Regions from separate parts of the Virgibacillus byunsanensis genome, predicted to be linked through region 1. Evidence: riboswitches for the same ligand, from Rfam matches in the RefSeq annotation. Region 1 holds a riboswitch; each other region holds the start of a gene.
The links. A riboswitch is a leader RNA that binds a small molecule or an ion and turns the genes downstream of it on or off. The one in region 1 is predicted to bind S-adenosylmethionine.
Positions count from the first base shown of each region.

Region 2: another riboswitch for S-adenosylmethionine. It lies ahead of ACFQ3N_RS12820 (hypothetical protein); the one in region 1 lies ahead of ACFQ3N_RS20140 (methionine ABC transporter ATP-binding protein).
Region 3: another riboswitch for S-adenosylmethionine. It lies ahead of ACFQ3N_RS16260 (methionine ABC transporter ATP-binding protein); the one in region 1 lies ahead of ACFQ3N_RS20140 (methionine ABC transporter ATP-binding protein).
Region 4: another riboswitch for S-adenosylmethionine. It lies ahead of ACFQ3N_RS05310 (homocysteine S-methyltransferase family protein); the one in region 1 lies ahead of ACFQ3N_RS20140 (methionine ABC transporter ATP-binding protein).

Region 1 is NZ_JBHTKJ010000076.1:20,242-27,515, reverse strand. It holds gene ACFQ3N_RS20155 (alkaline phosphatase family protein) at 100-1,671, opposite strand; gene ACFQ3N_RS20150 (TVP38/TMEM64 family protein) at 1,780-2,400, shown strand; gene ACFQ3N_RS20145 (pyridoxal phosphate-dependent aminotransferase) at 2,600-3,778, shown strand; SAM riboswitch class I at 3,840-3,947, shown strand; gene ACFQ3N_RS20140 (methionine ABC transporter ATP-binding protein) at 4,030-5,043, shown strand; gene ACFQ3N_RS20135 (methionine ABC transporter permease) at 5,033-5,695, shown strand; gene ACFQ3N_RS20130 (MetQ/NlpA family ABC transporter substrate-binding protein) at 5,732-6,550, shown strand.
Region 2 is NZ_JBHTKJ010000034.1:25,500-32,773, forward strand. It holds gene ACFQ3N_RS12795 (DUF1538 domain-containing protein) at 1-514, shown strand, start outside; gene ACFQ3N_RS12800 (P-II family nitrogen regulator) at 468-1,205, shown strand; gene ACFQ3N_RS12805 (hypothetical protein) at 1,629-1,769, opposite strand; gene ACFQ3N_RS12810 (potassium/proton antiporter) at 1,914-3,383, shown strand; gene ACFQ3N_RS12815 (D-glycero-alpha-D-manno-heptose-1,7-bisphosphate 7-phosphatase) at 3,407-3,943, opposite strand; gene ACFQ3N_RS12820 (hypothetical protein) at 4,392-4,598, opposite strand; SAM riboswitch class I at 4,667-4,768, opposite strand; gene arsC (arsenate reductase (thioredoxin)) at 4,825-5,244, opposite strand; gene ACFQ3N_RS12830 (arsenic transporter) at 5,263-6,561, opposite strand; gene ACFQ3N_RS12835 (ArsR/SmtB family transcription factor) at 6,578-6,925, opposite strand; gene ACFQ3N_RS12840 (PstS family phosphate ABC transporter substrate-binding protein) at 7,119-7,274, shown strand, end outside.
Region 3 is NZ_JBHTKJ010000051.1:57,499-64,772, reverse strand. It holds gene ACFQ3N_RS16270 (P-II family nitrogen regulator) at 285-626, shown strand; gene ACFQ3N_RS16265 (ammonium transporter) at 649-2,022, shown strand; SAM riboswitch class I at 2,116-2,219, shown strand; SAM riboswitch class I at 2,301-2,404, shown strand; gene ACFQ3N_RS16260 (methionine ABC transporter ATP-binding protein) at 2,576-3,607, shown strand; gene ACFQ3N_RS16255 (methionine ABC transporter permease) at 3,597-4,247, shown strand; gene ACFQ3N_RS16250 (MetQ/NlpA family ABC transporter substrate-binding protein) at 4,261-5,073, shown strand; gene ACFQ3N_RS16245 (M20 family metallopeptidase) at 5,092-6,300, shown strand; tRNA gene ACFQ3N_RS16240 (tRNA-Ser) at 6,508-6,600, shown strand; gene proC (pyrroline-5-carboxylate reductase) at 7,168-7,274, shown strand, end outside.
Region 4 is NZ_JBHTKJ010000012.1:15,451-22,724, forward strand. It holds gene ACFQ3N_RS05290 (anti-sigma-I factor RsgI family protein) at 1-993, opposite strand, end outside; gene sigI (RNA polymerase sigma-I factor) at 990-1,703, opposite strand; gene ACFQ3N_RS05300 (DUF5667 domain-containing protein) at 1,836-2,654, opposite strand; gene ACFQ3N_RS05305 (hypothetical protein) at 2,673-3,185, opposite strand; cyclic di-GMP riboswitch class I at 3,248-3,330, opposite strand; gene ACFQ3N_RS05310 (homocysteine S-methyltransferase family protein) at 4,337-5,386, opposite strand; SAM riboswitch class I at 5,573-5,674, opposite strand; gene lipA (lipoyl synthase) at 5,745-6,689, opposite strand; gene ACFQ3N_RS05320 (lipoate--protein ligase family protein) at 6,709-7,274, opposite strand, start outside.

The sequences.
Region 1 (7,274 bases):
TAAATAAGTAATTTTAGAGGATGTAACATAACTTGTGTAAGGTATGTTATTTATTAAAGTTCATTAGTTTAATTAAGTGCCTCAAAGAGGTTACGTTTATTACCTCGTTATTTCCAATAACCATTCCTTAAAGTCCACAATACGTTTAAATTTTGGCTGTGTGTCGGTTCCAGCGATAATCATGGGGGTAAGGGAATCTTTTGCATGTAATGAACCATGTCCGGCTCCGCCAAGGTGGGTAGGGGAATGTTCACCAACGAATTCATACCCGGGCTTTGCATCGATTATCAGATAACGTCCTTTATGAGAATGAAGGGCTCCGTGTAATCTAGCGAGACCGTCAGGAAAATCACCGTACGTTATTTCGCTTTGGTCATTCATAGCAATATCTAATATGGAAAAATCACCACTTATATCCCACGACTGATCATATAGATCCGTATAAACTCCATCAGGCCTAAAAGTAAGTTTACCATCCGAATTCTGAGCTGAAACATGGTTACCTTCAAGGTCTTTCCACGAAATAAATTCGATCCTGGGGTCTCCTATTAAATCGGAGATCATTTCACTATACGTTACTTCATCATCTAATAAATTAATATAAGCCATTCGTTCATTGACGGCCAACACAACCTGATCTGTTTTACTGATGGGCTCTCCTAGCTTGGAAACCTGGTACTTCTCAGAAAGTGTTGTCAAATCTATGATGGATTCCGTTCGGTCCTCACCAATTTCTGATTGAGCGCTATCTCCATATACAATCAGAGTCATATTTTCTAACGTTTCCTCCCAAGTTGGATAGGAATCAAGAATTGTCTGTAGATGTTGATCGGCTTCTTCAATTCCTTTTAGATCCATTGGTCCATGGTTGTGAACTTGGTGATCGAGATCTGGAAAATAGCCAAGCGTAAAAGTGGGCAGACTATTCTCTTGAGTAAGGTATTTTATCTCCTCAGCAGTAAAAGCATCATTTAGTCCCAGACCTTGCCAGACTTTATTATGGGAATCGTTATCTGGACTAAATTGAGACAGTACCCCCATCGATAACATAGGTGGCCCTTTCACGGTTGCGTTATCAGAGATTAGGTTGAAACCAGAAGCTATTTTTGGAACATGCAGGTTATGTGTTTGATTCCCACGATACACGAGTCCGTTAACCGATGCAGAACGTTCTCCTCTTTTATCTAGGTTTTCATAGATGGTTTCAATGTCTTCACTTAAATGCTTCTGATTTAAGTTTGAAATGTTATCATTTAACACTTGTTTGATACCGATTTGGAAAACTTCCATCTTCCCACTTCCATAGTTGACCAATCGATTCTCATCTTGATTAAACCAAACTAGTCCTGGAAGTCGATGTTCATCCGCATATGTCCCTGTTAAAAGGCTGCTATCAATTGTAACGGACATGGTTGGATAAGAAGTGACAACGTTATCGAGGTATTGTCCCTGTTCAGATAAAAATTTCATGGCAGGTGCTCGTCCTTCTTGGATAGCTTTTTGCAGTGGTTTATCCATAAGGGAATCCATAATAATAAATACAACAGGTTTGGAAGTGGGGTTCTTTTTTTGACTGTTTATGTCATTGGTCGGAGTTGAAAACCCATACCAATTAATGACGAATAAGATTAACCCTAGACCGATCAACGTCATAACTATTTTTTTAATCATAAAAAACATCCTTTAATGTTACATCATTAGTTAATACTAGTATTGTGTCTAATGGTTAAATATATTTATTCGATTACAAGTAATTAAAACAGCTTAGGGAGTCATCGTATGAAAAAAGGAATTATTTTTGTCATCATTTATGGAACTATTCTTTACATTGCCTTTTTATTTCGCGAACCGATCATGGATTGGATAAATCAAAGTAATATAGCCTATCTTCCACTGATGTTTGTTCTGGCCATTCTATTTGGGGTTATTCCTATTGTTCCATTTGCTGTATATGCTGGATTAATGGGGGCGAAATACGGAGTCTGGGTTGGTGCAACTATAAATTGGACAGGCTCGGTTGGAGCTGCGATAATATTTTTCGTTCTTGCTCGTTACTTTTTTGTTAAGCAATTTCAAACATATATATCCAAGTTTAAAAAGGTTAAAAAGTTTGATTATATCATCACTCAAAATGCGTTTGTGGCTGTTTTATTCAGCCGAATGATCCCAATTATCCCACCACCTGTCGTTAATATTTATTCCGGGTTAAGCACGATGACATTTCAAACATATCTGATGGCAACTGCAATTGGTCAGATACCGGGAATGATCGTCTATGCTTACTTAGGAAATCAGTTATTCACTTCCATCCGCTCATTCGTCATCGGTCTTTCGATATATGTAGCATTTATTTTAATTGTGATACCGATTTATCGCTGGTGGTATAAAAGGAATGAATAGGGTTGTGAAAAGAGAAAACAACGTATATATAAAACGATTCATATGGAGTTGCTTATGAATCGCATCTTCTCGTGGATTGTAATGAACAGCTAAATAATGACTCAAATGAATTAAGTGTTCCAAATATACTTTACAACTCAAGAAATATTGTCTAAGATGATTAATTATAAGTTTAGAAACGGTCAGGAGTGTGAGGGTCATGCAAAGGTTTGCGTTTTCGGATACATTAAATCGGTTACCTCAGCAGTTTTTTGCTAATCTCGTTCAAAAAGTTCAAAAGTTAAAAGATGAAGGCCATGACATGATTAATCTAGGACAGGGGAATCCAGACTTACCGACACCAGAACACATTGTGGAGGAATTAAAAATGGCCTCCGATAACCCGGAATATCATAAGTATTCCCCATTTACCGGGCAGGTATTTTTAAAAGAGGCGATTGCTTCTTTTTACAAAAGTGAATACGGAGTGGATATCGATCCAGAAACAGAGGTTGCTGTTTTGTTTGGGGCAAAAACCGGCTTAGTGGAAATTAGTCAATGTTTGCTCAACCCAGGAGATTTAGCATTGCTTCCTGATCCTGGTTATCCAGACTATATGTCAGGAATAGCCTTAGCAAATGCTCGAACTGCATGGATGCCTTTAATGGAGGAAAATGCTTTTTTACCGGATTATCAGAAGCTTGATGAGAAGGATTTAGAAGCTGCGAAGCTATTATTTTTAAATTATCCAAACAACCCCACGTCGGCTACCGCTAATCAAGCCTTCTTTGACGAAACGGTTGATATTGCTAAAAAACATAATATTTGTGTCGTACATGACTTTGCGTATGGTGCTATTGGCTTCGATGGGGAAAAGCCACAAAGCTTTTTACAATCAGAAGGTGCCAAAGACATCGGTATCGAAATGTATACGTTATCGAAAACGTATAATATGGCCGGTTGGCGCGTTGGTTTTGCAGTTGGTAATCGTTCCGTTATTGAAAGTTTAAATCTTATTCAAGATCATATGTATGTCAGCTTATTTGGAGCGATCCAACAAGCTGCCGAAAAAGCTTTATTAGGTGATCAGTCTGCAGTAGATCAATTGGTAAATACATATGAAAATCGGCGCAATGTTCTGGTTGAGAAACTAAATGAAATTGGCTGGAAGGTTCAAGCGCCAAAGGGGACATTTTTTGCTTGGCTCCCTGTTCCAGAAGGGTATACCTCAGAAGAGTTTGCCGACATACTCTTGGAGAAGGCGCACGTTGTCGTTGCACCTGGTAATGGATTTGGCGAGGCTGGGGAAGGATTTGTTCGGGCTGGATTACTCGCAAGTGAAGATCGTCTTAGTGAAGCGGCAGAACGAATCGGTAAACTTGGACTATTTACGAAATAGATGTTGACAAAGTTAGACTACAGCATTATGATAGGTCTTATCCATTTAAAAAATAATAACCTTCTTATCTAGAGTGACTGAGGGAAAAGGCCCTGAGACGTCACAGCAACCTTCCAAATTGGAGTGGTGCTACTTCCTTCAGAATGGATTTCATTCTGAAAGATAAGTGTTGATAATACCGTTTATCATTCACTCTCTTTCATTATGAAAGGGGGTTTTTCGTTGTTAATAAGATTGGGAGTTGAGTTCGCATGATTGAGATAGAAAATGTAAGTAAAATATATAAATCGAAATCCAGTCAAGTAGTTGGTGTGGATCATGTATCTTTAAAAATTCCAAAAGGGGATATTTACGGCATTGTCGGCTATAGTGGAGCTGGAAAAAGTACATTAATTCGTTGCATGAACATTCTCGAGCGTCCTACATCTGGAAACGTGATTGTGGATGGGGTGAACTTACTAGATTTATCCGCAAAAGAGCTCCGTACAGCACGGCAGTCAATTGGAATGATTTTTCAAGGATTCTACCTAGCTTCAGCGAAAACTGTTTTTGAAAATGTTGCTTTTGCACTAAAAGCTGCAGGCATTCCAGCTGAAAAAAGGAAAAAGAGAGTAGTAGAATTACTGAATTTGGTAGGGTTGTCAGATAAAGTAGATCAATATCCAGCCCAATTAAGTGGGGGCCAGAAACAGCGGGTAAGTATTGCAAGGGCGCTTGCCAATAACCCAAAAGTGTTACTTTGTGATGAAGCAACTTCTTCACTGGATCCAAGTACAACAAAATCGATTCTGGCCCTTTTGAAAAAGATTAATCGGGAGTTGGGTATTACGATTGTGTTGATCACGCACGAGATGGAGGTTGTAAAGGAGATTTGTGACACGTGTGCTGTCATGCAGGATGGAAGGATTATTGAACAAGGCCCATCCTATGAGATTTTCTCCAACCCAACAGAAGAATTAACGAAACAGTTTATTGACACAATCTTAAATTTCGAGTTACCACCTAAGCTTTTAGAAACGTGCAAAGGTACCATTCTACAACTTCAATTCAGAGGGAACCTGGCTAGTGACCCGGTAGTGTCCGATATGCTGCAAACCTTCCAGGTGAGTGGAAATATCTTGCATGGAAAAGTGGAGTATATCAAAGAGATCCCATTAGGAATTTTTATTATGGAACTCTTAGGTGACTCATCAGAGGTTGAAAAGGCAAAACAATACTTAGAGCAACGTTTAAAACAGGTGGAGGTGATCCAGCATGCTCGATAGAATCATTGAAATTTTACCTGAACTGAACGCTGCATTCTATGAAACATTAATTATGGTGGGAATAGGACTTCTAGTAGCAGTTATTCTCGGGCTGCCTGTAGGGATTCTATTATTTGTTACCGATCAAGGACTCTTTTGGGAGAACCGAGGTGTTAAAACAGTCTTAGGTGTTATTGTCAATCTCATTCGGTCTATTCCATTTATTATATTACTCGTATTCTTATTTCCGTTTACAGATTTACTGGTGGGAAGAACGACAGGAGCCTTAGCTGCATCGGTATCCTTATCAGTTGCGGCGATCCCATTTTATGCACGAATCGTGGAATCTGCTGCAAGGGAGATAGATAAAGGAGTGATCGAGGCAGCAATTGCAGTTGGAGCCTCTCCTAAGCTGATTATTAAAGAAATAATACTTCCAGAAACAAAACCTGGCTTAATAAGCGGATTAACGATTACGGCTATTAGTCTAATTGGTTACTCGGCAATGGCAGGTACAATCGGTGGCGGAGGAATCGGTGATTTAGCGATCCGATATGGCTATTACCGATATGATGATACCGTCATGTTCACCACCGTTATTGTGTTAATCGTACTCGTTCAATTCATTCAATATCTTGGCGATTTTATAGCAAAAGCTGTAAATAAACGTTAAGTATGATAAAAAAACAAAAATATGGGGGAAAATAAAATGAAAAAATTAGTAGTAACATGTTCAGCACTATTATTAATCCTGTTAGCAGCTTGTGGAGAAGAAGAAAGTGGCAGTGATGAGAATAAAGAAGTTCAATTTGGTGCAACAGTTGGTCCATACAGTGATATGGTTACAAAAGCAATTGCTCCGTTGTTAGAAGAAAAGGGCTATGAAGTATCCAATCAGGAATTTACAGACTATGTTCAGCCAAACAATGCTTTAGCAAATGGTGAACTGGATGCGAACTTATTCCAGCATAAAATCTATATGGAAGCATTTGCAGAAGAAAATGACTTAGATTTATCAGAGGTTATCATTGTTCCAACAGCACCAATGGGGTTATATTCGGAAAAGTTTAGCAGTATTGATGAAATAGAAGATGGAAGTCAAATAGCTATTGCCAACGATCCTACTAACCTGGCAAGAACATTAGGAATGCTTGAAGACGAAGGGTTAATTACGATTAGCGAAGATGTAGAAGCATTGACTGCTTCTGTTAATGATATTGCAGAAAATCCGAAAAATCTTAAATTTGTTGAAGTAGAGGCAGCACAGCTTCCTCGTCTAGTCGAAAGTGAGGACGTATCTGCAGTACCAGGTAACTACGCACTTGCAGCCGAAATGGATTTATTAGATGCACTAGCATTAGAAGATATGCCTGATGATTACCGTAACCGTGTGGTTGTAAATACAGACGATGTGGATGAACAATTTACAAAAGATATTAAAGAAGTAATTGAATCGGATGAATTTGAAGCCATCATTGATGAAGAATTCCAAGGATTTGGAAAACCACAATGGATGACCGGCGAATAAGCTAGAAGAAATATGAGGGAAGAGGTATAAATCGTATTTTGATTTATACCTCTTTTAGATTAATTCATCATCATAGTGGTTTAATTAATCTTCAGAGTCGATTTTAATTTTTCTGATAAAATAAGCGTAGGCAACTCTAAAGTTATCAAGATAGTTTTATTATCGATGTTGTTACATAAGGGTAAATCACTAAGCGTAGTAAATGTATGAAATACGTAAAAGGGAGATGTTTACCATAAACATTAATCGATTGGACAATTTGGTTCTGACCGTATAGAAATCTCTAATTATTAGGATGATATCACCTGTCGAGATAAACGTTACTCTAGTTTTTTAGTTATCACCCTAGCCACGCTTTTTCATCTCATCGATAATCATCTAGTGATATATAAAGAGGCGATAGGGGGATTAATCAACTATATAATTAACTGTGTGCATGCTTTTTACCCCAGTCATTGCCTCTTCATACCCAACATTCATGGTGCTGCCCCATTAATTGTTTATTTGGTAAGGTAAATATGGTATTAATTCTTCATTTCAAAGCCGCATAATCGCCCCTTACTCCTACTCCTAATACGCTTAACTTGGAGGTCTATTTTGTGGATACTTTTTATCATCCTTCATGTCGTTCAACTCCTGCTTGCTCTTGTTCTTTTTCTTCTTACCTTTATCTTTACTCATAGGAACCCCTCCTTTTTATGTTATTTTGAACGAGTAATTATAA
Region 2 (7,274 bases), on a different contig from region 1:
GCTGCTGCCGATTGGATTTGTTCTAGGATTCTTTGCGACCTATGCAGAACCTGCCGTTCAAGTTCTTATTGATCAGGTAGAAAAGGTGTCTGGTGGGTATATTCCGCAGAAGGTTTTACTGTATACCGTATCAATAGGGGTTGGCTTATCCATCGCACTGTCCATGATTCGTATTATTTATGGCATTTCCCTATGGTATTTTATACTGCCAGGATATATAATAGCACTGATTATGATAAAGTATTCAACTAAAACCTTTACATCCATTGCCTTTGACTCTGGCGGTGTGGCTACTGGACCGATGACTGCTACGTTTATTCTAGCTTTATTTGTTGGTATTGCCTCCGTTACAGAAGGGCGTGATCCGCTTCTTGACGGATTCGGTATGGTTGCACTGGTGGCGTTGGCTCCTATATTATCTGTATTAACACTCGGTATTCTGTACAGTAGAAAGGAGAAGGGTCAGTATGGCAAAGACGAAACAAGGGCAAAAGTTAATCATCACGATCGTTAAGAAAGAAAAAGCCAAAAAGGTCATACAGGCGTCCAAAAAGGCTGGCGCAAGGGGTGGTACTACACTCTTAGGCAAAGGTTACAGACTTGATGACAAGAAAAGATTCCTTGGCGTACCAGTGGAACGAGAAAGAGAAATCATATTAACACTTGTTCCTGAATCTATTTATCCAGATGTGATGAATGCTGTTGTTGACTCCGTAAAATTGAATAAACCAAGACAAGGGATTGGTTTTGTTATAGATACGAAAAAAGTGACTGGAATTTGTCATATGTTAGGCTTGGATGAAACTGAAAGTGAAGAAGTCAGTGATGAAGGTGTTGATGTTAAAATGGCAGAGCAAAAAGTGATGTATGATTTGATTGTTACGATCGTTAACAAAGGCGACTCTGACGATGTAATTGATGCTTCTAAAAAGGCTGGTGCTGAGGGCGGTACTGTTTTGAGTGGCCGTGGTACTGGAATTCATGAACAGGCAAAACTGTTCAATATATTGATTGAACCAGAAAAAGAAGTCGTTTTAACTCTTATCAGTAAAGATAGAACGAAGGAAGTACTAAATTCGATTGAAGAAGATGCTGAGTTAAATAAACCTGGAAAAGGCATTGCCTTCGTATTGGATGTTGATCAAACCGTAGGCATTAATCATGTGTTAAACAAGATGGTTAATGAGAAACTGGATGATAACTAAAATAAAGTAAAGGTGTCAACGAGGTCGACTCGAGACACCTTTTTTGTGTTAGTAGAGAAAGTATAATTTTGCAGTCAGGTATGTTTATCTACAGAATCAGCCACGTCCAGCTCCAGTACCCAGTGACTAGTGGACTTCCTTCTCCTCCTTACGATAAGTCAACATTGATTCGCTAACGCTCTTCGTGTTTCCTTTAGATTCACTTTGGAGTGAATCTCATGCGGATTTGGAAGATCGACTAACTTCGCCGCTTTGCGCAGCAACTCGACCCACCCGCGATGTGCGGGCGCAGCCCATACGTCACTAAACGGGCACTTTGCGCTTTTGTTCGTAGATAGGAAAGATATACTTTCCTATCTACATAAGTGCAACTAAGTCTTTCGCCATTAAGGCTTGGCGATAAACCACGTTTTCTAATGTTATTCACTCTTTTTCCTTCTTGCTAATATACTCGTTAGGCTCGTCCCCGCCATGGATACTGTTATTTTTAAACTGGCTTTTTCGTCCGTTTCTATGTTCCCCGTGTTGTTTGTTTTCCTTAAATTGTCTATTTTTATCGGCCATTATTTCTCTCCTTTTTAATTTTTGGATGGTGTTAGTTTTTGAAATGTAGGCTTTCTTTATACATGCGTGAAGATATTTAAATTTATTATCATTTGGTATACTAAACGAATAACGCTAAGATTTTACTTGGAAGGATTGTTATTATTGGATATATCTGTTGGAACATCGATATTTTTACTTTCCTCCATGCTTATTGTCGGGGTAATTGCTACCAAATTTTCTACTCGTTTCGGATTACCTGCACTAGTTCTATTCCTCTTAGTTGGCATGGTTTTTAATAATTATTTATTCTTTGAGAATGTGCAACTTACACAACTAATCGGTGTATTGGCCTTGATTATTATTTTATTTGAGGGTGGGACTCAAACTAAATGGAATCATGTTCGCCCTATCATAGGGTCTGCAAGTATATTAGCAACAATTGGTGTACTGATTACTGCAGTCTTAACTGGGCTTGCTGCTATGTATATCCTTAACTTTTCCTTGTTGGAAGGGATGCTTTTGGGATCTATTGTCGCTTCTACCGATGCTGCTGCTGTCTTTTCCGTATTAGGTAATAAAAATATTAAAAAGAAACTTACATCTACATTGGAGGCAGAATCCGGTTCCAACGATCCTATGGCTGTATTTTTAACCATAACCTTAATAGAATGGATTCAACTATCGGACAACTCTATTTGGGCTGCTTTTGGTGACTTTTTCATACAGATGGGACTGGGCCTAGTGCTCGGGCTCGTATTGGGAAAAGTAACTGTGGAAGCCATCAACCGAATCGAGCTGGACACTGCTGGGTTATATCCCATTCTTGCTATGGGAAGTGCAATCTTTACATATGCGATCACAAACTTTGCAGGTGGTAGTGGTTTCCTTGCTGTATATGTGATGGCAGTATTTGTTGGAAATAATGAATTGTTATACCGATTCTCCATTATGCGATTTAATGAAGGTTTCGCCTGGATGATGCAGATTTTGATGTTTATCTTTTTAGGTCTGTTAGTATTTCCAAGACAATTATTGGACGTTTTTTGGCAAGGCATTCTATTATCTGTTATTTTAATGTTTATCGCCCGTCCAGTTGCGGTCTTTATTAGTCTTATTTTCATGAAATACAATGTAAAGGAACAGGTCTTTCTTTCCTGGTCAGGGCTAAAGGGAGCAGTTCCAATTGTTTTGGCCACCTACCCTATTGTAGCTGGTATTGAAAACAGTGAAGTGATATTTAATGCCGTTTTTTTCGTTGTGATGATTTCTGCATTGATCCAAGGAAGTTCATTATCATGGCTAGCGACTAAATTAGGTTTGACCGGTGAAAAAAGTCGTGACACGTTGCCAAGTATGGAATTAATGACACTTGGTAAAACGGACTCTGAAATTTTGGAAGTGTCTATGACAGAGAATTCTCCGGCTGCTGGGGTATCCTTACTTAATTTGGAGTTACCTGCTGATACGCTGATTATCGGGATCATCCGTGATGAAAAAGTAATTACTCCAAATGGGGATTCTGTTATACAAGATGATGATACACTCTATGTCCTGATTAACAAAAAGGCAAGGGAACGCGTTAAGGAAGCATTGCTCGGTAAAAAGCCAAAGAAAAAGATTTCTGAGACTTAATAGAAAAACCTAAACTTGGGCGATTATTGGTCATCCAAATCAGATAACCAAACAGCAACCGAAATTAAATCTGGGAAATACATGTCTGCATCCGCTTTGTCTTTTTCACGATCACTAATTAGAACAGTCTTCGTACCGGCTTTTTTTCCGGCCTCTATGTCTGGTACACGATCACCTACCATGTAGCTTTCCGATAAATCTATGTCATGGTTGTCTGCTAAATCTAAAATCATCTGTGGCATAGGCTTACGGCAGGCGCACTTTGCATGGGGTTTATGTGGACAGTAAGCTACAGCATCAATGGAAGCACCATAATGTGCTAGGTCGTCCTCCATTTTGTTATGTACGTCTTGTAATGCGGATTCTTCCATAAAACCAAGACCTACTCCTCCTTGGTTGGTGACAACAAAGACTTTAAAACCTGCTTCATTAAAACGCTTAATGGCTTCTCCCACTCCATCGAGTAAATAAAAATCTTCCGGTCTGTTCACGAATTTTACCCGATCACTTAACACTTCATTGATCACGCCGTCTCGGTCTAAAAACATTCCTCTTTCCATTTAGATATCACCTCGTCTATAGGGCTTCATATTCTGATTTTAATAAGGAATAGACAACTGTATCATGAAATGTTTCCCCGTCAAAATCAGTTTGTCTAAGCACGCCTTCTTTTCTACATCCTTAGTTATATAACCATTTCTGAGAACCTTTATTATCAGCAAAAATATCGCCAACTATTCGAATTTAAGCCAAGCGTTACCTGTTTAATATATAGTGCTCCGTTTCCACAACTGCAATAGTAGTAATGCTTCTTTCTTCCATCATATGTATACATCCAAGTTAATTACGGTGTGACACCAGCGTATCACACCTAGGAGGCTGTCCGATGGAATAATTTCTGTGAATATATATGCATTCACACTGAATTATTAATGTATAATCCACCATATTTTGAATAAATATTCGGCAATTTCACTTCGTCGGACAGCCTCCTAGAACACTTCCGTTTTAGTCCTGTTTTTTCTTGTTCAATTCTACTATATTATGCTTCATGAGTGGGTTGATAAACTTCTCTTGGCGCTCCTTTTTGAAACGATCCAGTTCCTCCGGCGTCATATCCTTTACAATTTCAGATACATGTCTACCTGGAAGGTTTTCAAATTCCTCTTTCGTCAGTTCGACTACCTCACCATTTTTCACAATAAAATGTTCCATTTCCTATTCCTCCTTTAAAATATTAAAAACCCCTTTTTGCATTGGATATACAAAAAGGGGTTTTTACCGATTTATCATCCAAAGCAATTGCTTTGCTGGTGGTAGCACCTTACTACAGCAGGTTGCTGTGACGTCTCTGAGCCAGATCTCTCGGTCACTCTTGATAACTATTCAATTACATGTATTATATCGTACCTTGTTGAAACTTCAAATGATTTTACCTGGCTTATTCTCCAGTATCTGCAAACCGTTTGATTCGTTCACCAATCTCATCACGTACCCGTTGGAATACGCTCCATTTTTCCGCTTCTGTTCCTTCTGCTTTTGCTGGGTCATCAAACCCCCAATGTTCTCGTTTTACATGTGGTGGGGTCATTGGGCATCTATCTGCTGCATCTCCGCAAAGGGTTACAGCAAGTGTTGCATTATTTAAAACATCCGTATCAATCGTTTCTGATTGTTGATCAGAAATATCAATGTCGACTTCATTCATGGCTTTTACCGCATTTGGGTTTAAACCATGTGCTTCAATGCCTGCGCTTTTTACTTCCCACTCGTCTCCTAGATGCTTCTTTGCCCACCCTTCTGCCATTTGACTCCTGCATGAATTCCCAGTACATAAGAAATAAATTGTTTTTTTAGCCATAGTAGTTCACTCTCCTTTTTAGAATACAACTAATGTTACATACAGTCCTAATAACGTAATAAACAGGATTGGAATCGTTAAAATGATACCTGTTTTAAAGTAAGTCCCCCAGGAAATTTTAACTCCTTTTTGGGATAAAACATGGAGCCATAATAGGGTTGCTAGCGAACCGATTGGTGTGATTTTCGGACCTAAGTCAGACCCTATTACATTGGCATAAATAAGTGCTTCCCGCATGACACCTGATGTATCTGTTTCAGCAATTGCTAACGCATCGATCATTACGGTCGGCATATTATTCATGATTGATGACAAGATAGCAGCAATGAAGCCCATTGAAATGGTTGCTATAAACAGGCCTTGTTCGGCACTTGCTTGGATGAGTTGTGCTAACAAATCTGTTAGCCCTGCATTTTTTAAACCGTAGACGACAACATACATGCCAATCGAGAAGAATACGATTGCCCATGGTGCGCCTTTAATGACAGCTGTCGTATCAACTGCCTGACTTCCTCTTGCCATTAGTAAGAAGAAAATCGCTACAATTCCTGCCACGATCGAAACAGGGAGATTGATGAACTCACTTACAAAATAACCAATCAGTAAAACAGCAAGAACATACCATGACAGACGAAACAGTTTAGGATCCCTGATTGCCTCAACAGGCTCCTTTAACTGAGATAAATCGTATGATTGGGGTATATTTTTTCTAAAATAAATTAAAAGTACAATGATAGTTGCAGCTAGCGAGAAGAAGTTTGGAATAATCATTCGCGTTGCATATTCTACAAACCCAATCTCAAAGAAATCCGCTGATACAATGTTAACTAAGTTACTTACTACTAGTGGAAGTGATGTGGTATCTGCGATAAATCCACTAGCCATAATAAATGGAAACACCATTTTTTCCTGGAAATTTAAGTTGCGTACCATTGCTAGCACAATAGGTGTCAGAATTAAAGCAGCCCCGTCGTTTGCAAAGAAGGCTGCAACAATGGCACCTAGTAAACTGACATAAACAAACATTTTAATTCCATTACCTTTTGCCGCCCTTGCCATATGAAGTGCGGCCCATTCAAAGAATCCAATTTCGTCTAAAATTAATGAAATAAGGATAATAGCAACAAAAGCTAATGTTGCGTTCCATACAATTTGTGTTACTTCTATTACATCACTAAACCCTACTACTCCTACTAATAAAGCAAGGATAGCTCCACCACATGCGGACCATCCAATCGATAAATTTTTTGGCTGCCAAATAACTAAGATTAGGGTGACCAAAAATATTAACGATGCTAGTATAACCGATGATGACAAGACTCTTCCCCTCCAATTAACAACATGTAATTCGTGTACCTTGATCTTCTAATTCTTTTAACTTATGGTCTTGATTTGGTAGCTGATGGAGTATTTGCTCCACAAACGGATAATGTTCATTGTTTTTATTTATAGAGTAGAAGATCCATTGCCCTCTTCTCTCTTCTTTTACCAACCCAACATCTCTTAATTTACGAAGGTGTTGACTAATAGATGGTTGACTCGCCTTAAAGATTTCAACAAATTCACAAACACAGCAATCATGATGATCAAGAATCTTAACCATCGTCAACCGCGTTTTATCACCTAGCAATTTCAAAATCAGTGCCGCCTTGTCTATCGTAATCTCTGTTGCTTGTAGCATAAACATACACCTCCTATATGATCATTCGCACATTAGTATATAATAATTCACTTATATTTTAAAGTTATACTATTCATTCTTTACAAAAGCTTTACACTCAGACCATATTCTCTTAACACTCACCTACTATACTAGAATTTGAGAGAGGAAATCTCTTAACAAATAAAAAGTTACAAAGGGGAGGACAATTTTTATGAAATTTAAAACGTATCTACTATTTTTTGTGATGGCTGCTCTAACAATCGTAATGGTAGCTTGTGGAACAGATTCAGAGGAAGAAGAGACCGATAATAATGATTCAGACGACACATCTTCTGCAAGTGCAGAAACAGACGATAGTGAAACAACT
Region 3 (7,274 bases), on a different contig from region 1:
GTCCAACTCCAGCGCCCGTGCTGTTAGTGCGATTCAGCATTAGGAAGGCCGACTAAAAGCGGGCTCTTGGCCCATCATCGGCATACCCCTAAAAATTTAATTTGTATAGACTCGACTCCAGTGTTTACCACGTTTGGGATCGCATGTTAAATAAATAAAATAGTGTAAACGCTTTCGTTTAAATATTCTAAATATTAGCTTGATTTTTAAATGATAAACAGGTATGATATAAAACATAACATTATATGTTACATAACTTAACATATCGAAAGGGGGATTGAATGATGAAAAAAGTTGAAGCTATTATTCGTCCAGAAAAGTTTCAAACACTACGGGATAAGCTTTCCTCCATTGGAATTGGAGGTTTAACTGTAACGGAAGCGGCGGGTACTGGAAAACAAAAAGGACAGACAGGAGTTTTTCGAGGGACCAAATTCCAAATTCAATTACATTCTAAAATCAAAGTCGAAATGGTTATAGAAGAAGAAAAAAAGGATGAAATCGTCCAATTAATTATCGATAGTTGTAGCACGGGAAATGTTGGCGATGGAAAGATATTTATCTCTCCTGTAGAAGAGGTTGTTCGCATTCGTACTGGCGAACGAGGAGAAAGTGCAGTTATTTAAATTCTGTTAAGGAGGAAAATGGATGTTCAAAAAAAGCGCATTTTTATTATTGCTTTTCCTATTAATTGCTTCACCTGTATATGCTGCTGCACCAACAACAGAATCTGTTCAACTATCGGTTGATCTGGTATGGGTTATGATTGCAGCCTTTCTAGTATTTTTTATGCATGCAGGATTTGCTATGGTTGAGTCAGGATTTACAAGAGCGAAAAACGCTCTTAATATTTTAATGAAAAACTTTATTACGATCAGTTCTGCTGCTCTATTATTTTTTCTAGTAGGATATGGGATCATGTTTGGAACTTCAGCGGGATCCTTAATTGGAGCAGATGGATTTTTTCTTAGTGGAGTAGAAGATATTAGCTTCTTTGTATTCCAGGCGATGTTTGTTGCAACTTGTGCTACAATTATATCTGGTGCAGTTGCAGAGAGAATAAAACTTGGAAGCTATGTATTAATTGTAGTCGCAATGACTGCCGTAATCTATCCAGTAGTTGGACACTGGATATGGCAAGGAGATGGTTGGTTGAGCAGTTTGGGATTCAGTGACTTTGCTGGTTCCACTGTTGTTCATTTGACTGGTGCTGCAGCTGCATTAACAGTTGTATTATTTTTAGGGCCACGTATTGGAAAATATACTGGTAAAAAAGTTAATGTCATTCCCGGCCACAATGTGCCAATTGGTGCACTAGGTGTGTTCATACTTTGGTTAGGCTGGTTCGGTTTCAATGGTGGCAGTACACTAGCAGCTGATCCTAGCCTTGTACCTATGGTAATAGGTACAACACTACTATCTACATCAGCAGCATTGGTATCATCTGCTCTATATACCAAATTAAGATTTAAAAGAGTTGATGCATCATTATCTCTTAACGGGGTATTAGCAGGACTAGTTGGTATTACAGCAGGTTGTGCAGAAATATCTTTAGGTGGATCTATTCTAGTAGGATTAGTGTCTGGTATATTACTTGTGGAAGGGATCCGTTTCCTTGATACTAAATTAAGAATTGATGATCCAGTAGGCGCTATCACAGTACACGGAATTTGTGGTATTTGGGGAACGTTGGCAATAGGATTGTTTTCCACTTCAACTGGACTATTCTACGGTCAAGGACTTTCACAGCTAGGTATCCAGCTAATAGGTGTTCTAGCAGTTGTAGCATGGACCATGGTTACGCTCGGAGCTTTCACGTATGTTATTTCACGCTTTTCTCCTATCCGTGTATCGGAAGAAGAAGAAATTGCAGGTCTGGACTTTGCAGAACATGGATCGAATGCCTATGAACTAAAAGAAATTGTTTTGACAAATGAGACCTCAACAGAAGCCGGAACTAGATTAGCACTAGCAGATCGTTTAAATAATTTAACCAGCAGTAAGGAAAAAGTTTCTTCGTAAAATTTTTTTGATTAGTAATGTTGCAAAAAACAATTGACAAATAACCTTAAGGGTAGTATTGTAATTATCATATTAAATTTAATACTTGTTTACTTCTTATTTAGAGAGGTGGAGGGATTTGGCCCTTTGAAACCTCGGCAGCGGACTTTTATAAAGTACTGTGCTACATCCAACAAGCTTAGCTTGAAAAATAAGAAGAGAGAGCGATTTTATATGCAAATCTCTTCTTATAGTTTATAAGGAGGGATTTTTTAGCGTATATAAAAATTTTATAAAACTTCTTATCTAGAGAGGTAGAGGGACTGGCCCTACGAAACCTCGGCAGCGGACTTTGTATAAGTACCGTGCCAATTCCAGCAAACATTTGTTTGAAAGATAAGAAGAGACTTCACTTGATATTTATGTCTCTTCTTATCTAAGAAGGGGCATTTTTAATTTTTTAGTAGATAGGAAAGTATAAAACTTTCTTATCTACATAAGTGCAACTAAAGCTTTCGCCATTAAGGCTTGGCGATAAGCCAAGTTTTCTAAATAAGAAATAGGGAGTGTTCACGTGATTACATTTAATAACATTACGAAGTTTTACAAAACCGGTGATCAAGAAGTAAAAGCATTAGATGGTATTAACCTACATATTGAAAAAGGTGAAATATATGGTGTTATCGGATTTAGTGGCGCTGGTAAAAGCTCGTTAATTCGCTGTACAAACTTACTTGAACGACCAACTTCGGGTGAGTTAACAGTGAATGATCAAGATTTGTTGGGGCTTTCCCCAAAAGAATTACGGGAAGCAAAACGGAATATTGGTATGATATTTCAGCATTTTAATTTGTTAAATTCAAAAACGGTTTATACGAATGTAGCTATGCCATTATTATTAACGAATACCCCTAAAGAACAAGTGAAGAAGAGAGTTCATGACTTGCTTGAATTTGTTGGTCTAGAGGATAAGGCAGATAATTATCCTGATCAATTGTCAGGTGGACAAAAGCAGCGGGTGGGAATCGCACGTGCATTGGCAACAAAGCCTTCCATTCTTTTATGTGATGAAGCAACATCAGCACTTGATCCGCAGACAACAAGTTCGATTTTAAAGCTTTTGAAAAAAATTAACCAAGAGTACAATATTACTATTTTAATAATCACCCATGAAATGGGAGTTATCCGCGAGATATGCGATAAAGTGGCAGTACTTGATCGCGGGAAAGTGATTGAATCTGGTTCCGTTTTTGATGTGTTTTCTCATCCGAAAACGGAAATTGCGCATAACTTTGTGAGTACAGTAATGCAAGATCAGATACCTGATTCAGTTTATAAACTAATTCATACGCAGGTGGAAAAAAACAGAATTTACAGGATAGTGTTTGTTGGTGAATCTACAGGAGCACCATTACTTTCCCAAATAGCTAAGCGCTTTGAGGTCGAAGTAAATGTCCTATTTGGAAGTATAACAGAGCTACAAGGTACGCCATTTGGGAATTTAGTAGTTCAATTTAATGGTGACCTTAAAGAGATAGATCGTGTAGTTATGCATATTCATCAACAAAATGTAACCGTAAGGGAAGTGTTAGAAGATGTTAGTTGATTGGGATCAAATTATTGAAGCGTTGTGGGAAACCATTGCGATGGTATGTTTCTCGTTGTTATTTGCAGTCATTATCGGATTACCTTTAGGAATATTGCTTGTAGTTACAAGAAAGGGGCATTTATGGGAAAATAGGATCCTTTTTAATGTACTTAACGCCATTGTAAATATATTTCGATCCATTCCGTTTATTATCTTAATGGTTGCTGTTATTCCGTTTACACGGCTTATTGTAGGTACATCAATTGGAACTGCAGCCGCAATCGTACCAATGGTTCTGTTTGCTGGTCCTTATATAGCAAGACTAATTGAAAACTCTTTACTAGAAGTAGATCCTGGTGTAATGGAAGCAGCACAGGCTATGGGGGCAACGCCGAAGCAAATTGTTGTGCGGTTCCTTATTCCAGAAGCACTAAGTTCTTTATTGTTAGGAATAACTATTGCGACCATAGGATTAGTTGGTGCCTCTGCAATGGCTGGAGCTATTGGTGGAGGAGGACTGGGTGACTTGGCTATTACGTTTGGATATCAGCAATTTGATACGACTGTCATGTTCCTAACAGTAGGTATCCTTGTGATAATGGTTCAAGGCTTGCAATCTACTGGAAATAATTTATCAAAAAAAATAAGAAGACGATAGGAGAGAATTCAACATGAAAAAAATTGGATTATTAGTATTATTTATCACTACTTTAACATTAATTAGCGCTTGCTCAAGTAATGATTCTGTAAAAATAGGTGTTAGTGGTTCAGATACTAGGGTATGGGACTTTGTTTCAGAGAAAGCAGAAGAAGAAGAGGGTATAGAAATTGAAATTGTTCGTTTTTCTGACTATGTACAACCTAATCTTGCGTTAGACGAAGGAGAAATTGATGCAAATGCATTTCAAACTGTTTCTTACTTTGATGCTTTTGTAGAAGAACATGATTTAGATTTAGTTCCAATTGCCACAACAGTAATCGCTCCAATGGGGTTATACTCTGAAAAGCATGACTCGGTAGAAGATATCCCTGAGGGAGGTACAATTGCTTTGGCTAAAGAAGCAACTAATATGGGGCGTGGCCTATTGTTATTACAAGAAGCAGGTTTAATTAAACTTGAAGAAGGTTTTGATGGAAGTGGTTCTGTAGATAAAATTGTCGAAAATCCAAAAGACCTTAATTTTGAATTAATTGTAGCTGCTCAAACACCTCGTGTTATGCCAGATGTGGATGCTTCCATTATTAATAATGGTATTGCAGTAGATGCTGGTCTTAACCCGTTAGGTGATTCTATTTTCCATGAAGATGAAACAGCTACTCCATATATTAATATTATTGCCACACAAGAAACAGATAAAGATGATGAAGTATTAAACAAAATTGGAGAAATTTATCAATCTGAGGAAGTTAAACAATTTATTGAAGATGAATTTAACGGAAACCAAATTCCAACATTTGTACCGTTAAGTGATATCGGACATTAAAAAGGGAGGTGATTGATTATGACAGTAGTACTAAGTAATTTAGAACAAATTAAAAGTAGTCTGTTAAACAATATCGATGAAAATAAGGATCTTTATCTAAAAACAAGCCATGATATCCATGAAAACCCTGAAATTGGAAATCAAGAATTTTTCGCTTCAAACGTATTAACAACTATTCTGCATAATGAAGGATTTGAAGTAGAAAAAGGTGTTGCTGGCCACGAAACTGCATTTTTGGCTAGAAAAAAGGGAAAGAAAGCTGGGTTAACGATTGGCTTCTTAGCAGAATACGATGCATTGCCACAAATCGGTCATGCGTGTGGCCATAATATTATTGGGACAACAAGTGTTGCTGCCGCTATAGCCTTAAGTAAAGTGATTGATGAAGTAGGTGGTGAGCTCGTCGTACTTGGAACACCTGCAGAGGAAGGCGGACCAAACGGAAGTGCAAAAGGTAGCTTCGTAAAAGCGGGATTAGTTAGTGATATTGATGCTGCAATTATGCTTCATCCAGGTAATGAAACACGCCTTACAGGACCTACTTTGGGTGTTGACCCACTTGATTTTGAGTTTTTTGGAAAAACGGCTCATGCATCAGCTAACCCAGAGGAAGGGATCAATGCATTAGATAGCGTAATTCAACTGTTTAATGGTATTAATGCTTTGCGTCAACATTTACCCTCGGATGTAAGGATTCACGGAATCATAACGGATGGTGGAGATGCTCCGAACGTTGTACCAGAATATGCAAAAGCGAGATTTTTCATTCGCGCAGAAACAAGGACAGTCTTAGATAACGTTTCGACAAAAGTAAAAGCTATTGCTGAAGGAGCTGGACTCGCTACTGGTGCAAAAGTGAAAATTAGTGCCTTTCAAAATGAAGTAGATAACTTCATTATTAATGACCGTTTCGATTCGGTATTTAAAGATGTAATCGAAGGGTTAGGAGAAACAGTTACTACAGAACAAAGGAAAGGGAAAGGATCTACTGATGGTGGAAATATAAGCCAGGTTGTTCCTATGATTCATCCATTTATAAAGATTGGATCTCATGACTTAGTTGGACATACTGTAGAATTCAGAGATGCAGCTAAATCGGAAATGGGTGATCGGGCACTTGTTCTAGGGGCAAAAGCAATCGCACTGACTGTTTTGGAATTGTTAACCGATCGAGCTGTATATAACGAGATTTACCAGGAGTTTCTTACGAAAAGGGAAAAAAATTAAGATGATAAAAAAGGAGATTCTATTCTCCTTTTTTGGCAGATAAGAAAGTATAAAATTTTCTTATCCACATAAGTGCAACTAGGTCATTCGCCATATAGGCTTGGCGAATGACAAGTTTTCTTATCATTATAAAAGTTAAATATAAAAAATTAAATAATTTAATTGACATGTAAATAGGATTATTGTATATTAGTACATGTCGCACACGGAGGTATACCCAAGTCTGGCTGAAGGGATCGGTCTTGAAAACCGACAGGCGGGTCAAACCGCGCGGGGGTTCGAATCCCTCTACCTCCTCCATTTATACAATTAGCGCATAAAATTTGGAGATATTTTAAAACCGTTACAATAGTAGCGGTTTTATTTTAGTGTAGGAAGTTATAAAATCAGAAGCCTGTAGATAATTTACGGACTGGTGCCTAGCTCCAGCGCCTAGACCTTCGAGATATAAGCAGTTCGACTCCGTTTGGAAAGGACATCCACACGATGCGATCTGCTTATGCTTGTCGTGTCTTTCAAGGCGCTTCTAGATTTTGCTTCATACTTGACATCAGGTATAAAAATGCATATAGTACAATATAATATAAAAAATATAATGAACGAGGAACAGGCTAGTAGCGAATTGGTTGCCTGAAAGAGAGTGGAATTCATCGGCTGGAAGATTCCATCGTGTGTAACAATCGTGAACCTACCTGGGAGTTGTTAGCTAATACCTAACCGCAATATATTGCGTTATCAAAATAAAGTGGGCACAAGCCAAATTAGGTGGTACCGCGGATATAAAACCTTATTCCGTCCTTTGTAATAGGACGGAGTAGGGTTTTTTGTTTTTATTAATAATATATATTAGAAGGAGGAGAAACTGTTTTGGAAAAAATATCATTTATTGGAGCAGGTTCTATGGCAGAAGCCATTATATCAGGAATTGTTAAAAATGGTTTATTAACAAAGGAGAGAATCTTTGTAACGAACAA
Region 4 (7,274 bases), on a different contig from region 1:
ATCCTCCGCTGAATTTGGATGTTTTTCATTTTCCGATGAAGCACTTTCTTTATTAATTTTATTATTACTATTATTTTGTTGTTGTATTCCATCATTAGCAGATGTTCCTTGTTTATCATCAAGGGTAGGCTTTTCAGTTTTATTCTCTTTTTGATCTTTGGGAGTTTGTGGACGATCCTGACGTGATTCTGAATTCAATTTGGCATTGTCTTCCGTAGAATATCCTTGTTCACCCTCATCTGGAACCTTCTTAACATCTTCCTCAATCATATCCTGTAATTGTTTAACGGATTTCTCTTTTACTTCATGAATATTTTGAACGAGCCCCTTTTCTCGCAAGGTTTGAAAATGTCTGTATTTATTCATCGATACGTCCGCATGTTTGGCTTGGTCATAAAATTCCTTTGTTTCATTGAATACCAGTACATCTGCAACGATGTTCTGACGTTGAAGTTGAGTTTGGATCACTTCAGTTAGATCACGTTCAGAAGGGGAGTCAGAGTCATTCGTTACCTTCACAAGAGTAGTCTCAATTCTTCCTTGTTCTTCTGTCGTTAAAAAGCCTTTTGAAATCGACTCAGATATGATGAGATTAACCACTTGATAGAAGTCTAAGCCTTTTGATTTGATGGAGTCGATGATTTGTTTCCCATCGGCATTCAAAGCTGAAAGTTTTACCACGTTTAAATCCTGGTCTAAATGAGCCTCAATACTCGGATTAATATCAGTGGCTGCAATATAGTGAGTTTCGGAATGATTTTGAAGCACCCCATAAGATAAAAAGGCGATAAACAAAATAGCTACCATTGCTATAGTAGATACAAACTTGATAGGAAGAGGCTGCGTTTTCGCTGTACACATCATCTTTTCACCCATCATCGGCACGTCATTTTCAGTTCGCCGTATATTTTTAAACGTGCCATCATCACAGAGAAGAACATATTCGTTCTCCGTCACTTTGGTCACGACACCTTCAATTGTATGTTTTTTCATATTTTTACACTCCCAGGCCCGACTTGAACAAACGTTGAAAGCTGTCTCCATTCCGGATGTAGTTGAATCATAATGATCGTAATCAAGTACTTCCGATGTCGCTCGATTGATTTGGGCCGGTGCCTTGTTCTTTTGGTAAAAGAAGCTACAGGAAATACATTTTTCTCAACTAATCTATCTACTAAATCGTGATGTTTGATAAATTCAGAAGCTATTTCCATAACTTTGATTCGAGTTTTACGATGTTTCGGGCTATGACTCTCCAACTCCTCAAATGAAATGTTAAACTTACTCAATTTTTCATCGAGTTCTAAAATTTCTTCCACGAGGGCTGAAGTGTTGATCGATTGTTGGTACGACTCTAGCGATGCTTTCATTTCAGCTTGATCATGTTCTGAATGATCGTCGTTTGAAATAGTGTACAAATGACGCTTTTGTTTTCGAAAATAGTCAATTAGATCTCGTTGAACTAATAGATATGCATAGTTCAGAAAGATTCGACCTTTGTCGTACTCAAATGTGTCTATTGCACGGTTAAAAGCAATCAGTCCAATACTGGTCTCATCACTACTCCATGTCACATATCGTTTACAAATATGTCCAACAACGTTAATTATATATGGTTTATAATGCCGAATTAATCTTTCTCGTTCTAAATCATTACCCTTTTTTATTTCTATCAGAGTTTCGTTTAGTTTCGAACTTTCCATGATGTCCCCCCTTTATAGAACTCTTGAGAATCAAAAGTTCTCTATTATATATCGGAGGCATATCGTCTTTAATAAAGGATAGCAACCATTTTTAATATGGATTACTATCCTTTATAGTTTCTTTTCTAATTGTTATGGTCTGCCTGATGTTTTTTCCTGTTTCTCTTTAACTTCTGCTCGCGTTTCTCCTTGCTTCTCTTCAGCTTCAACTTGTGCCTTTTGTTTTTCTTTAGCTTTTGCTTGTGCCTCTTCTTGTTTTTCTTCAGCTTTTACTTGTGCCTTTTCTTGTTTTTCTTCAGCTTTTACTTGTACCTCTTCTTGTTTTTCTTCAGCTTTTGCTTGTGCCTCTTCTCGTTTTTCTTCAGCTTTTACTTGTGCCTTTTCTTGTTTTTCTTTAGCTTTTGCTTGTGCCTCTTCTTGCTTCTCTTCAGCTTTTGCTTGTACTTCTTCAGACTTTTTAAGGGCTGCTAAGAATTTTTGCTCGGCCTTTTGTTGATTCTCTAATGCTTTCGCAATGCCAGCCTTTGCTTCTTCTGGAAGGTCTTCACGCTCGAGAAGTGCTTTTAGGTTTTCTGAACGTTTTTGACTATTTTTAACTACAGATTCTTCAACTGCGGATGTGTCTTCTCCAGCTTCTTGTGCTGTTTCCAGATCCTCTTCACTCTGTTTCAAATGCTCTTCATAATCTTCTAGTAACTCTTCTGCCTTTTCTTCATTGCCTTCTTCAAGAGACAATTCCGCTTCATTTATTCGATCATCCGCATATTCATCTTGAAGAAGTGCTTTTTCACTATTTTCTTCAGTTAACTCATATTCTGCTTCCTCTATTACACGAGAAGTATCATAGAGGTCTGAATTCGGATCAACAACTGATTCATCCTCAGCTGCATAAACGTTTCCTGCAAATAATAAAAGTAGACTAAGTGTAACACTAGATATAATCGTTTTCATTGTTATTCCACCTTTTTCTTAAAAGAATTGTACACTTTGTTTAAATTCCTTTATCAGTTCTTGGTTTATTTCATACCCTTCATGGGGGGTCATAAAAATTAAAATTCCAGTTTGTTCTTCTCCACTATTTAAATAAATATCAGTTCGAATGCTTTCTTTTCGATTCGATTTTAAGGAAAGATATTGCTCATCCTCCTCAATTGCATCGCTATTTCCAAAAGATGCTTTCAATTCACTTTTGATCTCATCTAATGACTTTTCATGCGAAACAGACGTCAAAATGGCTTTCACATTCTCATTTTGAAACATAATATTGTCTTTGTCTTTACTGGAGTTGTCTTGGAGTTGCCAACCTGGCGTTTGGATAACCTTAACTGTTTTGCTTTCATATAAGTAATTCTGTACTTCTTGCTTTTGCTCGTTGTTAATTTTATCATTTGGCTCTGTGCCTTCATTTCCATCATTTTGGCAAGCTACTAATAAGAATGAAACAACAAAAAATAATAGAATTATGCGTGTCCTATTTATCAATCTATCACCTCCATCCACTTTCTTATGACTTTTATTAAGAGAGAGGTTTATAGCATTGGTTCGACGGTAGCTGGCTGACATAGAAAAATCCTTAGCCCCTTTAGCTTTGCGTCATCATTTTTCAATGATTTTGCCTTTCTCTCTATTCACTTATCTATACGTAAGCTTGTTTAAAATTTGGGGGGGGGAATGCAAAATTATTTTAATTGCGATCTCAAAAGTACACAATTTTAAATTTGGATAGTAGTAATAACGGGCTATACTTTGTTTTAACCTTTCCTACCTGGGGAAAAAGTAGTCATTAGTATTTATGGAATTAAGTTAAGATACTGATTAACCCGGTATTATTGCTATTCTTAGAACGATTGCCGAAAACTTTTAAGTTATGCAGCAATAAAGTAACGACACAAATGCACACTCAATATAGCTTTATTTATATAAAGTGATGTCTCACAATGGTGTAAAATAGAAAATAGAGACTAAGTGATGGAATATTATAGAAGAGGCTACTGACCATACAGTCATTACCATTAAACTCCTTTTTGAGGCTCAAATCACTCTATAATAGTTCTTTAACCAAAACAATAATATACCAACAAAAATAACCACCAACTTAACATATAAATTGATGGTTATTAAGCTTACACCTAATACGAATAATAATTCGTTTCGCCCTCATTTCTATTATTTATTATTTCCAAAGTTATTATTTAATAGCTCATTTCTTATATCCTCTTCTGTCATTTTTTCTTCTTCATAATGTTCATCTTTCGTACCATTATCCGAATTCTCAAAACCCGGGTGGTGACAGACACCTGGAATTTATGAATCTCCTTAAAACTATCTATATACCTTTATATCCTTCTTCCAACGATCCTTATAAAAACCAATAACATCTATTTGGTCAAACCAGTACAAAATTTTCCCTTCTAAGTCTTCGGGAAATGAGCTGAAGGCGTGTGGATAGGTTTCCCTATTTTCAGATAAAGATACTGTTCCATCACTTGGCTTAAATTCAAAATCTGGTTAACCATAAGTAGTAAAAATTGGATAAGTACCTATACAATTTATTTGTCTTTATTCAATGACCTAATTAACAGAATCCCAGTGTGAACACCCCAGCATTCTGTTATTACTATTGTACTTGTTGATCATGCTTTTAACCGATAGTTCACGTTATGTTCTTTCAGTGTTTTGTCTTTTCCAAACAAAAAGTGTTTTTCCATGTCAGGAGAATATTTGGAGTTTATCGTTTTAATGCCCGTAGCTTCTGCAACCGCCCGTAGCATCGCTGGCGATGCCCCACAACACAATCCAATATAGTTTATTCCAATGTCTTTGGCTTCCTTTGCCCACTCAGCTAACTCATAACGATTATGATAAAGCGGGTCTAAAGAAGTCGGAAAAGTGGTTTCTAGAGGCAAATGACAACTGCATCCGCCATCAGGCAAGTTAAAAAATGTTGGACTCTCTTCTGTTGTGCGATATGGAACAGGCAACCCACCTACATAACCATCCACATGGTTGCGTATCTCAGCAAGGTATGGCTGCATCGTATCGGGACCGCGAAAACAATTCATTCCCACAACCAACGCGCCTTTTTCGGAAAGTATTTTACACGATTCCTCTACCGTGTGCCCATCTCTTAAAACATTTTCTCCCATTAAACCTAAAGTGATTACAGCTGGCAATCCTTGATTTTGAATTTCTTCCAATGCTATTACTGCTTCTTCATGGTAATAAAACGTTTCGCCATTAATATAATCGACGCCTTCTTCCTTGCACCATCCCACCATTTCAGAAAACATATTTCTAACTTTCTCTTTTGATTCAGAATCTTCCGGATCAAAAATATTCGTGTTGGATATATTGCCTGCTACCAATGCCTCTTCAATGGGATGTTCCTTCGCGACTTCTTTTGCTAATCGTATCGCGTTTCTGTTCAACGGTTCTAACAATTCCTCCTTACCAATGATACGCATTTTTTCTCTGTGGGCATTGTATGTAAAAGCCAGTACCACATCTGATCCTGCATTCATGTAATCACGATACGTTTGTTTAAGTGCTTCGGGATTATCCAATGCTACCTCTGGTACAAAAGTACCTGCTTGCAAATACCCCCTGCGTTCTAATTCAAATAAATAACCTTCTCCTGCAATAACTGTTCCGTCTTTTAGTCTTTCTTCCAAACTGCGTTTCATACAATTTTCCTCCCTCTTAAATTCTTTGTACCTTGCTTGAAATTATCTTTCAAAATGTAAAACCACTGCTTGTATAAAGAAGAGTTTACCAGTTTCCTGATAGCCATTATCAAATATTAGTTTTGTGTAAAATCAAAAACCCCTCTTCATTGGAAAAGAAGAGGGGTAACTAAGCAATGTCCACTCTTCTTATCTCCCAAGCATACGCTTGCTGGAATTAGCACAGTACTTAAAAAGCCTGCTGCCGAGGTTTCATGGGGCCAGTCCCTCCACCTCTCTGGATAAGAAAGTATTGATATTAAATTTTAACTTAAACCATAATATACACCTATCTACATTTTCAGTCAACTGCGGTGAATTAAAAATCAAAACTCCCTAATTTATCACCCTGGGATTCATATCCTTTCATATATTTGATCCGGCGCTGGGCGGAAGTGGCATTTACCTGTTCATCAGCATGGTATGAAGAGCGGACCATCGGGCCTGATTCACAATGTGTGAAGCCTTTAGATAAGGCAATTTCTTTTAGTTCAGCAAATTCATCCGGGTGATAATAACGTTCGACATTCAGATGTTTTTTTGTTGGCTGCAGATACTGACCAATCGACATAATGTCAACATGATGAGCCCTTAAATCATCCATTGTTTCAATAATTTCTTCTTTTGTCTCTCCAAGACCAACCATGATACTTGATTTTGTTGGCGTATTTGGTGCTATTTCTTTGACACGCTCGAGTAATTGTAGTGAACGATCATACATGGCGATTGCACGTACTTTTTTTGTCAGGCGACGGACGGTTTCCACATTGTGGTTAAAAATATCCGGTCCGCTGTCCATTAGTGTATGCAGACTTTCGTAATCGCCTTTCATATCAGAAGGAAGGATTTCTACTGTTGTACCTGGCATTTTCCGACGGATAGCCCTTACTGTTTCAGCAAATACTCCAGCTCCCCCATCTTTTAAATCATCCCGTGCCACAGCAGTCACCACGGCGTGCTTCAATTCCATAATTTCTACGGATTCCGCTACACGTTCTGGCTCGCCCCAGTCAAGTTCGTTTGGTAGTCCGGTTTTAACAGCGCAAAAGCGACAGCCACGTGTACATGTATCCCCAAGAATCATAAATGTTGCTGTTTTACGTTCACTCCAACATTCATGAATGTTTGGACATTTTGCTTCTTCACAAACTGTGTTTAAGTTTTTTTCTCGCATTAATTTTTTCAAACGGTTGTAGGACTTATTTGTATTAAGTTTTACTTTCAACCATTCGGGTTTCCTTACGTGCTCATAATTTTTAGCCATCTGCACAAAACTCCTTTAATTATCGAGAATAGTTCCATTTTGCGTTTCTGTACTTGGTTTCTGCTAAATCAGTTACTTCTGACATTTGTTCCTCTGAGAGTCTGAACGGTTCCAATTCAATATTCAATCCTCTTTCAAATCCTTTTTTGAAAGCGGTTTTTACATCATCAAAGGTATACGGCTGTTTTGACACTCTGTTAATCGTGACTGCTTTGTCACCAAAAGCTCGTCTGGTCCGCTCTTTGACCCGCTCATTTGGGTAGATAAACAAATCAAATAATTTTATTTCATCCACATCCAACGGAACAGAACCGTGCTGGAGGATAATGCCTTTTTTTCGAGTTTGAGCGCTACCTGCAGCTTTTTTACCCTCAATAACTAACTCATACCAGGAAGGTTCTTCAAAGCAGACAGCCGAGTCGTTCGTCTGTTTTCCTTTTGGAATTGAAAAATCTGCATGAATTCCAAGTTCATTAAACCCTTCTAGCAAGCCTTTCGAAATAACCATATAAGCTTCTTTAATTGAACTTGGCATTCTTGGATGATCCTCAGAAACGAGCACACTGTATGTAAGCTCTTGGTCAT